3 linked regions of the Thiorhodovibrio frisius genome follow. The protein of the gene in region 1 interacts with the protein of each later gene in a pairwise test. Links are inferred from orthologs where the notes say so. Each region holds a gene or a part of one and is shown in the gene's direction. Other genes may lie near its edges.

What was found. Proteins that work in one complex are often made in the same cells at the same time.
Region 2: the proteins of Thiofri_RS21435 (region 1) and mtgA interact in binary tests that used the Escherichia coli proteins (3 or more experiments, as listed by UniProt). The link is inferred for Thiorhodovibrio frisius from one-to-one orthologs.
Region 3: the proteins of Thiofri_RS21435 (region 1) and mrcB interact in binary tests that used the Escherichia coli proteins (3 or more experiments, as listed by UniProt). The link is inferred for Thiorhodovibrio frisius from one-to-one orthologs.

Annotation. Positions count from the first base shown.
Region 1 is NZ_CP121471.1:4,698,456-4,702,436, reverse strand. Bases 1-3,000 are described here. They hold Thiofri_RS21435 (peptidoglycan D,D-transpeptidase FtsI family protein), read left to right. Parts: upstream 1-603; coding sequence 604-2,397; downstream 2,398-3,000. Other genes in these bases: Thiofri_RS21430 (UDP-N-acetylmuramoyl-L-alanyl-D-glutamate--2,6-diaminopimelate ligase), read left to right, coding at 2,394-3,000; ftsL (cell division protein FtsL), read left to right, coding at 327-614; rsmH (16S rRNA (cytosine(1402)-N(4))-methyltransferase RsmH), read left to right, coding at 1-330. Outside these bases: more of Thiofri_RS21430, read left to right, coding at 3,001-3,981. UniProt on the Escherichia coli protein: Essential cell division protein that catalyzes cross-linking of the peptidoglycan cell wall at the division septum. Required for localization of FtsN.
Region 2 is NZ_CP121471.1:369,915-373,354, forward strand. What follows is about bases 1-2,949. They hold mtgA (monofunctional biosynthetic peptidoglycan transglycosylase), read left to right. Parts: upstream 1-1,088; coding sequence 1,089-1,811; downstream 1,812-2,949. Other genes in these bases: Thiofri_RS01970 (AAA family ATPase), read right to left, coding at 1-747; Thiofri_RS01980 (NirD/YgiW/YdeI family stress tolerance protein), read right to left, coding at 1,898-2,245; Thiofri_RS01985 (DUF2442 domain-containing protein), read right to left, coding at 2,705-2,949. Also shown: more of Thiofri_RS01985, read right to left, coding at 2,950-2,956; Thiofri_RS01990 (DUF4160 domain-containing protein), read right to left, coding at 3,028-3,222. UniProt on the Escherichia coli protein: Peptidoglycan polymerase that catalyzes glycan chain elongation from lipid-linked precursors. May play a role in peptidoglycan assembly during cell division in collaboration with other cell division proteins.
Region 3 is NZ_CP121471.1:1,335,505-1,339,065, forward strand. The notes cover bases 1-3,070. They hold mrcB (penicillin-binding protein 1B), read left to right. Parts: upstream 1-355; coding sequence 356-2,785; downstream 2,786-3,070. Other genes in these bases: Thiofri_RS06285 (ABC transporter permease), read left to right, coding at 1-297; Thiofri_RS06295 (hypothetical protein), read left to right, coding at 2,842-3,070. In the rest of the region: more of Thiofri_RS06295, read left to right, coding at 3,071-3,561. UniProt on the Escherichia coli protein: Cell wall formation. Synthesis of cross-linked peptidoglycan from the lipid intermediates.

The DNA of each region.
Region 1 (3,981 bases):
GCGACGAGAAGCTTTCAAGCGCTGCGTATTGTCATCAATCAGGAGCTCGACGAGCTGCGCGCCTGCCTGGCGGGCGTGACTGAGTTGCTGGCCGCCGGCGGCCGCTTGGTGGTGATCAGCTTTCATTCGCTAGAGGATCGGATCGTCAAACGCTTTATTCGCGATCAGGCGCGCGGGCCGGTGTTGCCCAAATCGGTGCCGGTGCGTGCTGCCGCCAGCAGCGGGCTGCTGCGTTCGCTCGGCGGCGCGCTGCGTCCGGGCGAGAGCGAAATTGCGACAAATCCGCGTGCGCGTAGTGCCATCCTGCGGGTGGCGGAGCGGCGCTCATGAGTCGCTCGAGCCAGGTTGGTCTTGCTCTGCTGATGATTGCGGTGATTTTCAGTGCCGTGTCCGTCGCCTATGTCAAGTACCTGACGCGCGGGGAGTTCGTGCGTTTGCAGGAGGCCCGTGCCGAGCGCGATGCCCTGGATGTGGAGTGGGGGCGGCTGCGCCTTGAGGAAGCCTCGCTGACCGCGCACTCGCGCCTTGAAGAGCGCGCGCGGCAAGCACTTGGCATGCACTTGCCCGAGGCGGCGGATGTACGCGTGCTGGAGGTGGCGACCCATGACCGTTAAGCTCGAACGCAAAAAGCGCGCTGAACGTTGGCAGAAAGCGCTGACGCAAAAACCAAATTTTCCGGCGCGGCGCGCGGTCCTGTTGGTCGGTCTGAGTGTTGCATTCAGTGCCGTGCTGGCCAGCGCCTTCTATCGGCAGGTGTTGGAGACGGATTTTCTCAAGCACGAGGGCGAGCTGCGCTCGGTGCGCGAGCGCGAGATTCCAGCCCGTCGCGGCATGGTGATGGATCGCCATGGCGAGCCGCTGGCGATTAGTACCGCCGTGGCCACCCTGAGCATCGACCCGCGCTCCCTGCTCGAACGCCCCCAAGCCATTGAGCCCCTGGCGCAGAGTCTGGAGCTCGACCCGACCGAATTGAAGCAGCGGCTCGAGCACTATCGCGAGAAGGCCTTCATGTACCTGCGCCGCCGCGTTGAGCCGCGCCTGGTCGATGCTGCCGAGGAGGTCGTGCGCCGCTACGATGTGCAGGGCTTTGGCGTTGAGACCGAATATCGCCGGTTCTATCCCGGTGGCGAGGTTTTCGCTCACGTGCTGGGTTTCACCGATATCGACGATCAGGGGCAGGAAGGCATCGAGCTGGCCTATGACCAGCAATTGCGCGCCATCCCCGGCAAGCGCCGGGTGATTCAGGACGGTCGCGGCCGGGTGGTGGAGGAAATCGAGCAGATCCGCGCGCCACGCCATGGCGAGGATCTGTTGCTGAGTCTGGATCGGCGATTGCAGTTTCTGGCCTATCGGGAACTCAAGCGTGCCGTGAGTCAGCATCAGGCCGTCGGCGGCACTGCTGTTTTGCTCGATGTTGATACCGGCGAGGTGCTGGCCGCGGCCAGTCAGCCGTCCTTCAATCCCAATGCGCCGCGCTCCGAACTGGCTGCGCAGCGCCGTAATCGCGTCTTTACCGACCTGTTTGAGCCCGGCTCGACCGTCAAACCACTGGTCATTGCCATGGCCATGGAAAATGGCGTCATCAACCCCGGTACTGCCGTCGATACCGGGCCCGGCTTTTTGCAAGTTGGCAGAAATCGGGTGCGCGATGTGCACAACTATGGCTTGCTCAACGCCACGAGTGTGCTGACGAAATCGAGCAATGTCGGCATTGTGAAAATCGCCCGGCAGATGGACCGTGCGCTGCTGTGGCAACTCTATGATCGGGTCGGTTTTGGACAGGCGGTGCACTGGGTTGGAGATGAGCAACCTTTCCCGGGAACAGGTTCTGGGTTCTTGCCGAATTTTGAGGGCTGGTCTGAATTCGAGCATGCCACTCTGGCGTTCGGCTATGGGCTGAATGTCACCACCATGCAGCTGGCCAGTGCCTATGGCGTGCTGGCTGGCGATGGCGTCTTGCGACCCGTGACCCTGCTGCGCCGGGATCGCGGGGGTGAGGCGCAACGGGTGTTTTCTCCTCGCACCATGCGGGACGTGCGCGCCATGATGGAAACCGTGGTCTCGCCCGAGGGCACGGCTCGGCGTGCAGCAGTGACGGGGTATCGGGTGGCGGGCAAGACCGGTACCGCCAAGAAAGCCGGCCCCCATGGCTATGTCGACGGGCGATACCAGGCGGTGTTTGCCGGCATGGCACCAGCGAGCGCGCCGCGTTTCGTCATGGTGGTGATGATCGACGAGCCGGGTGGCAAACAATACTACGGCGGTTTGGTCGCGGCGCCGGTCTTTGCCAAGGTCATGGAAATGGCCCTGCGCCTCTACAATGTGCCACCGGATGATCCGGCGGCCAGCCTCTTGCTAACAGCCGGCGCGGACTCTCCCGCAGGGGCGCCTAGATGATGGCGGCCCCCGCGTTTTCTAACGGCGCCTGGCGGCTCGATGAGTTGCTCGCAGGCTTCATTGCGCCTGGCATTGAAGTGTCGCCAGTGCCGCTTGCGGGTATCGCGCTCGACAGCCGCAAGGCTGGTCCGGGCGCCTTGTTTCTGGCCTGCCAGGGCGGGCAGGCGCACGGGCTCGACTTCGCCCGCGAACTGGCCGGGCGCGGTCTCGGTGCCATCGCGGCCGAGCCGGGTGGTCCCTGGTCGCTCTCGGCAATGAGCGCTCTGGCCGCCGAGCTTTCACTGCCGGTGATTCCGGTCGAGCAACTTAGCGTTCGTGCTGGTGCCATAGCGGCCCGTTTTCATCATGACCCCAGTGCCGCGCTCGAAATAATCGGCATCACGGGCACTAATGGCAAGACCAGCGTTAGCCATTTCGTTGCTCAGAGTCTCGCCTCCGAGGTGCGTTGCGCCATCCTTGGCACCCTGGGTCAGGGGTTTCCCGACGCCCTGTCCAGTACCGGAATGACCACGCCGGATGCGCTCAGCCTTCAGTCCACCATGGCCGATCTGCGCCAGCAGGGCGCTGCGGCGGTGGCGATGGAAATTTCCTCGCATGCGCTGGCGCAGCGGCGAGCCGATGCCGTGCATCTCGACTATGCAATCCTGACAAACCTGACCCGGGATCATCTCGACTATCACGGCAGCATGGATGCCTATGCGGCGGCCAAGGCGCGGCTCTTTGCTTTCCAGGGCCTGCGCTGGGCTGTCCTCAATGCCGATGATGCCTTCAGTGTCCAGGTGCTTGGAAGCCTGTCGCCCGAGGCTCGGTTGGCGCTCTATAGTCTGAGTCCAGCGCCCAGCCTTCCGGCCGGGGTGCTAGGGCGCTGCGACCTGTTGCTGTGCGCCCGACATCTGGAACTGCATCAACGCGGACTGCGCTTAACCGTGCAGGTGCAGCGGCCAGCAGCCGGCAGTGAGATGCTTGACGGCGTCATTGAGGCCGGGCTGATCGGACGTTTCAATGCGGCCAATTTGCTCGCGACCCTGGCCCTGCTGTTGGCGCGCGGGGTGCATTTTGATACCGCGCTGCATCAACTCAATCAGGTCTGCGGCGTGCCGGGGCGGATGGAATGCTTCGGCGCCGAGGGCGAACCCCTGTGCGTGGTTGACTACGCCCACACACCGGATGCGCTTGAACAGGCTCTTGGCGAGCTGCGCTCACACTGCAATGGCAAGCTGATCCTGGTCTTTGGCTGTGGTGGCGAGCGTGATCGCGGCAAACGTCCGCTCATGGGCCAGGCCGCTGCACGCCTGGCCGACCACATTATTTTGACCGACGACAACCCGCGCCACGAGGACGGCGACGCCATTATTGCCGAGATTCTTGCCGGCATGGATGAGGCGCAAGCAAGCGGGCAGAAGGCAGATGGCAGCGTGCCCCCTCCCGAAATCGAACGTCAGCGCGCGGTGGCTATTCGCCGCGCGTTGCTGCTCGCTGGCCCCGAGGATGCAGTGCTGATCGCCGGCAAGGGGCACGAAACCGAGCAGGACATGGGGGATCTGAAGGTGCGCTTCAGTGATCGGGCTCAGGTGATGCAGGCGC
Region 2 (3,440 bases), 4.3 Mb from region 1 along the record:
CTCCGCCATGTGCAAGTCCATGGACTGGTCGCGCGCGGCGAATATCTGCGCCTGACTGACCAGGGTCGCCGGCGCTGGTCCGCCCGTCGCGCGCCCGCGCATCTCGGCTCGCGCGATGGCTAAAATCCGGCGTTCGGCACGCGGGTCCGGGTAATCCACCCGCACGTGCATCAGAAAACGATCAAGCTGCGCCTCGGGCAGCGGATAGGTGCCTTCCTGCTCGATGGGGTTTTGGGTCGCCATCACCAAAAAGGGCTCTGCCAGCGGATAAGTGCGCCCGCCGACGGTGATCTGGCGTTCGCCCATGGCCTCGAGCAGTGCCGATTGCACCTTGGCCGGCGCACGGTTGACCTCGTCGGCCAGCACCAAATTGTGAAACAGCGGCCCAGGCTGAAAGTGAAACTCCCCGGTTTCGGGGCGGTAGATGTCGGTGCCAGTGAGGTCGCCCGGCAGCAGATCAGGGGTGAACTGCACGCGCTGAAAATTGCCCTCGATGCGCTCGGCCAGTGCCTGAATGGCCGAGGTCTTGGCCAGTCCGGGTGCGCCCTCAACCAGTAGGTGCCCGGAGGCGAGCAGCGCGATCAGCAGCCGCTCGATCAGTGCGTCCTGCCCCACGATGCGCGTGGCCAGTTGGGTGCGCAGCTCGGCGAAGGCAGCGGCGGTCTCGGCGACCGCTGCTGGCGGGGTTGCGGCGGCCACGGCTGGGGACGCCGGAGCGCTGGGTCTTGGTGTTTGAGTGGCTGTCATGCAAAATCTCCGTTCGATATCCAGATCCGGCGCACTGAAGTGGCCCCCTCGCGAGGCACCACCTCGTAGGATAGAGCCGTTGTTTCACGCTAACTCTCATGGCGGGGCAGTACCTCGGAGCATGGAACTAATGTTTCACGGTAACAGGCTTGAGGGCGAGCAACCAGTCCGGACCATAAAGCCTAAGTGCAGGCGTCTTAACATGACCATGCGAAAAGATTACAGCTTGTTAAGGTGCTTTTGCGAACATCCTGGACCAGCATGCCAACCCCCAATAAGCCAATGAATTCGCCGCACCAGATTGATCGCCACAGGCTCATCCATTGTCAGCGAATTCGCGGATGAAAAGCTCGTCCCTGTTCTCCCGCCTGGTGCGCGGGTTGTCGCTACTGGTCGCTTTCCTGCTGCTGCTTTCCATTCTGGCAGTCGGTGCCCTGCGTTGGGTCAACCCGCCCACGTCGGCCATTATGATGCAGCATTGGATCGCGGAGCGCTTGGCCGGAGACGCACCGACCAAGTTCAGGCTCTATCATGAATGGGCCGACTGGGACGCCATTTCCCCGTCGCTCAAGCTGGCGGTGATGGCGGCGGAGGATCAACGCTTCCCGAACCATCGCGGCTTTGACCTGATTGAACTCCAGGCTGCCTTGGAGCGTTTTAGCCATGGCGAGCGCCTGCGCGGTGCCAGTACCATCACCCAGCAGACTGCCAAGAACCTGTTTCTTTGGGGCGGTCGGGACTATGTCCGCAAGCTGCTTGAAGCCTGGTTCAGCCTGCTGCTTGAAACCCTGCTGCCAAAAGCGCGCATTCTGGAACTCTACCTGAACATTGCCCAGTTCAGCCCCAACACCTACGGCGTAGGAGCCGCGAGCTGGCGCTACTTCGACCGCCCGGCCATCGCCATCGCTCCCGAGCAGGCCGCGCGCATGGCTGCGGTGTTGCCAAACCCGAACATTTATCAGCTCGATCAGCCATCAACAAAAGTACGACAGCGCGCACGCTGGATCCGCCAGCAGATGCGCCAGCTTGGTGGTGAGCGCTACCTGCGGCGGCTGGAGCACTAAGGACCGGGGTGCCATTGCCTGACAGCTTACCGGGAAACAGCAGTTCTATTTATCGGGCTGGCCGGGGCCATGAACGTCAGGCAGAGCTATTCCGCAATCTCGAGTGATTCAACCCAGAGATAGATGGTCCCAGCTGCATTTCGATCAACTTCAGCAATCAACCGGACTTTGGTGTCCGGACCAACCTTCCGGTTTCGCCAGACCGGTGGCTCAATTTCCACCCGAACCTCGCCTGTCTCATCCCGAAAGGTATAGTAATCCTCTCGAAGGTGGGCAAGGATGTTGCCAGTCACAGTCACATAGGTATCAACAGGAGCCTTGCGCGCGGCCTCGACCGTACTAGCCTGACCGCTTGCCACCGGCCCTGTGAATTGGGCAAAGGACGCTGAAGATAAACACAGAAAACCAATCACAAGAAACGCGGCTTTTTTCATTTCTCACCTCTTTTGCTTACCAATTTTGGTCTCAGGCCAAAACACAGATGGCAATGGTTTCTCCGAATTTCAATAGCATAAGCTCCCACCAATACGAGTTCAACTTCCTTCTCCATTAATAAGAACAATATTTCTTTGTAGTCTTGATTGAGTATCGTAGGTGCCTGCTAGCGAGTCATGTTTCTTCCGATAATTCCCAGACGCTAGCAAGAAGTTCTTCTTGCGACAGAACTGACGCCGAGTCGTCAATGTCATGCGATTTTAATAGCCTTTCTTGGTTGCGTGTGTCTTTCATACTTGCCATTCTACAATTACTCCAAGGTGAGAGATAGTCTCTCGTCCGAACGACAAGCTCAGCCGAGCGGCTTAAGCGAGAGCAAAACCGTCTTTGGCTGGAGCACCACGTCAGAAAATTAACGTGGCCCGTTCCCGTATTTCCCCGGCCGTTTGTTCAGGTCGTCAAGTCACCTTTTCGCACTTCTCGTATACAAATGCCGGGTCAAGGTCAACTCCGTTTGGCCATTCGACTGTATCAAACGCAACCCGAACTTGAACAAACAATTCAGGATCTTGAAGCTTCCGGAAGACACCAAAATTCAAAAACGGCTTCATGTCCAATTGGCCCTTCTCATCATTGTCAAACTCCAAAAATATGACGTAATCCCTTAGGTGCCTGACGCGTTTTGTAGATGGGCACATAAGACTCCCCATGATTGCAGCGGTGAAATTCTGAAAGGTTCTTCACCATTCATTACCAGAGTCCAGTCGGCCAACAGCTCGTCCTAATGTGGTTCAGCCCACGCCAAAGCCAGTTTCGATTGCTTCCTTGGAAGACCGCCGTCGGTGATCTCGCAGGTGCGAATGTCGACGATGGCTTTGTGTTCTCCGTAATAAACATGAAAATGCGGAGGCGGATGTTCGCTAGGAGCGTAATACATCCGAATGATAAGCCCGTAGAACATCGATATGGTTGGCATAATAGCAATTTCAGCTATGTCCCGCCGAACGCAATACTTCGCCGAGCGGGTAGAGCAAAAACAAAACTCTTGCGCTGGGAGCAATCCAAGGGCGATTGAGAAGGTTCAATTAAAAATCTGGAACAACAATTCGAGCCAGGCCCCATTTAATTCTGGAAAAACTTAAACAGCTCAGAGCCTTCCTGCGCGCAACCTAAGGGCATTTCTGATCATGGAGT
Region 3 (3,561 bases), 3.4 Mb from region 1 along the record:
ATCAATGCCGTCTTCGCAAACAGCTTCGATGATATTTCCATTGTTCCAACCTTTGTGCTGACGCCGCTTACCTATCTGGGTGGGGTGTTCTATTCTATCGATTTGCTGCCAGGGTTTTGGCAGGATTTGTCTCTGCTCAATCCCATTCTCTACATGGTCAATGCCTTTCGCTATGGGCTTTTAGGGGTCAGCGATATTCCGCTCTGGGTCGCTTTCACTCTGGTGGCCTGCTGCATCGCTGTGCTGACCTGGTTCAGCCTGGAGTTGCTGCGCCGGGGCATTGGCATCAAGAGTTGAGCGGAATTTCTGCGGGCTCAGCTTGAGCTATGTGCGCGGCGGTGGGATGATTCCTGTTATGAATAAGCTGTGCCGGTACTCTTCCCCTTTGTTTTTTAGGCGTTCGCAGCGCAGCACTCACGCTCGCGCGCAGCGCGGCGGTTTCTGGCGGTTTCTGCTGGGCGTTGTGGTCTTGCTCGGGATTGGCGGCGTCGGCGTGCTGGGCATCTACGCGCTGCAACTCGATGATGTCGTTCGCTCCAAGTTTGAGGGCAAGCGCTGGGCGCTGCCGGCGCGCGTTTATGCACGCCCGCTCGAGCTTTACCAGGGCCGCACGCTGGCGCCCGAGGCGCTGGTGGCGGAGCTTGAGCGGCTGAAGTATCTGCCCGTCACTGAGGTCGACCGCCCAGGCACCTACCACCGGGATGGGAACAAGGTGCGTTTCTACACCCATGGCTTTCGCTTCTGGGATGGCGCCGAGCGCTCGGCACTGCTTGAGGTGACCTTTGCCGAGGGCGAAGTAAGCGCGGTTGCGACGCTCGATCAGGGCCCGGCGATCACCCTGGTGCGGCTCGACCCGGCGCTGATCGCCAGCGTTTACCCTACCCACAACGAGGACCGGGTCTTGCTGCGCCGGGCGCAGCTGCCCGATCTTCTCGTCAAAACGCTGCTCGCGGTTGAGGACCGCAAGTTCTACCGCCACTTTGGGGTCGATCCCAAGGGCATTGTCCGGGCGGCCTTCAAGAACCTGATGGCCGGGCGCACGGTGGAAGGTGCCAGTACCCTGACCCAGCAGTTGGTCAAGAATTTCTATCTGAATCAAGAGCGCACCCTTGAGCGGAAGCTCAACGAAGCGCTGATGGCAATGTTGCTTGAGCTGCGCTACGCCAAGGACGACATCCTGACCGCCTATGCCAACGAGGTCTACATGGGCCAGGATGGCAGTCGTGGCATTCATGGCTTTGGTCTCGCCAGTCGGTTTTATTTCGACCGTGCGCTCTCGGAGCTTGACGTGGCCGATACCGCGCTCTTGGTTGCGGTACTCAAGGGACCGTCCGAATACAATCCGCGTCGCCACCCCGAGAAGACGCTGGAACGGCGCAATCTGGTGATCGACATCATGGCGCATCATCAGATCATTTCGCTCGCCGAGGCCGAACAGGCCAAGGCAGCGCCCTTGGGATTGCGCGAGGGCGGTGCGCGACCAAGCGGTGATTACCCGGCCTTTGTGCAACTGGTGCGGCGGCAATTGCAGCGAGATTACCGCGAAGAGGATCTGCGCTCGGAAGGGCTGAAAATTTTCACCACGCTCGACCCGCTGATTCAAACCGCCGCCGAACAGGCCATTCGCGACCGCTTGCCCAAGCTTGAAAAACAGCGCGGTTATTCCTCGGGCACCTTCGAGTCTGCGGCGGTGGTGACCTCCGTGGCCCAGGGTGAGGTTCTGGCCCTGGTGGGCAGCCGCAATGCCGCCTTCGAAGGCTTTAATCGCGCGCTCGACGCGGTGCGCTCCATCGGCTCTGCGGTCAAACCGGTGATCTACCTCACCGCCCTTGAGCGCCCGGAGCAATTCTCTCTGGCGACCTCGATTCCCGACCAGCCCGTTAGTCTGCGCATTGGCGCCAATGTGTGGGAGCCGAAAAACTACGATCATCGCGTGCACGGTAATGTGCCTCTGTACCGGGCGCTGGCCAAGTCCTACAATCTCGCCGCAGTCAATCTGGGGCTTGAGCTTGGCGTCGATGAGGTCGCTCAGACGCTCAGGCGCCTGGGTGCGATGCGCCAGATCAATGCGGTACCGGCCATGCTGCTGGGTTCCGTGTCCCTGGCTCCCATCGAGCTTGCGCAGGTCTACCAGACCATCGCCGCCGGTGGCTTTCGCACGCCGCTGCGCGCCATTCGCGAGGTGTTGGACTCCTCCGGTCGCCCCTTGACGCGCTATCCGCTCGCTGTGGAACCGGTGGTGCGCGGCGACGCGGCCTTCATGACCCAATGGGCCATGCGCCAAGTGGTGGAGCAGGGCACCGCTGTGTGGCTTAAGCAGCGCTTGCCCCAAGGCTTGAGCGTGGCGGGCAAGACCGGTACCACCAATGATCTGCGCGACAGTTGGTTTGCCGGTTTTAGTGGCGACAAAGTGGCGGTCGTATGGGTTGGGCGCGATAATAATAAATCGACAGGACTGACTGGCTCCAGCGGTGCGCTGCGCGTCTGGGGCGATCTGATGGCGAACATCGACAACCAGCCACTGAGCGACATTCCGCCCGATGGCGTGATCCTGGCCCAGGGGTGTGGTGGTCTGACGATGCCGGTCAACGCCGAGTTTGCCGAGATGGCTGCCTGTCGCGAACCTAGCGGTCAACCCGGCGGCGAAGCGGTGGCCGAGGCTGACAGCGGCACCGATACTGACCCCGAGGAATCTGGGCCGAGTCGCGAGCAGTCCCGACCCGCGTCGGACCGCGAGGATCGCGGTTCGCGCAATCTTTTTCTCAGCGATTTTTATGGTGACTGATGACTGAGCACAGGCGATTCATCTCTCTTTTTGCGATGCCGATGGCCGCGATGCCAATGGCTCTGGTCCCAATGGCCTTGATGACAGCAGCGGCAATCAGCGGCTGCGCGACCACACAGCGCCAGGAGCCGCCAGCGCCCATTGTCGATGCCCGGGTCGCGCCTGCGCCGACCAATCGTGCTGAGCAAACCCCAGAGCCAACCACTCCGCCCGAGCCGGCGCGGATCTACGCCTACCAGCCGGTGACCACGGCGCCGCCTGCGGGCGCGGACTCCATGGCGCCCGGTGCAGCCAGTGCGCAGACGGGCGCGGCAGAGAATGCCGCCGGCAGTGCGACAACACCCGCCGCCGCGTTGCCGGCAACTGAATCGCCCGCGCAACTCCCCGCCGATGCGAACGCCGAGGCGGCTGGCAATGCGCCGGCGGTGGTCGGGCCAGGCTCAACCACGCCCGCTTTACCGGCCCCCGAAACGCAGCTCGCCTCGGCCTCCGCGTTGCAAACACCACAACTGGCACCGGCGGTTGACGCCCTGGCCAAGCAGGCCGAGGGTCAGCGCCAGAGTGGCGACTATGCTGGCGCCGCTGCAACGCTAGAGCGCGCTCTGCGCCTGCAATCGCGCGAAGGTTACCTGTGGAATCGCCTCGCGCATGTGCGCCTGGAGCAGGGCCTTGCGAGCCAAGCGGCCAACCTGGCCGCGCGCGCGAACGCGCTCTCCGGCGATAGCGACAGCCTCAAGCGCGACAACTGGCTGGTGATTTCCGACGCGCGCCGACGC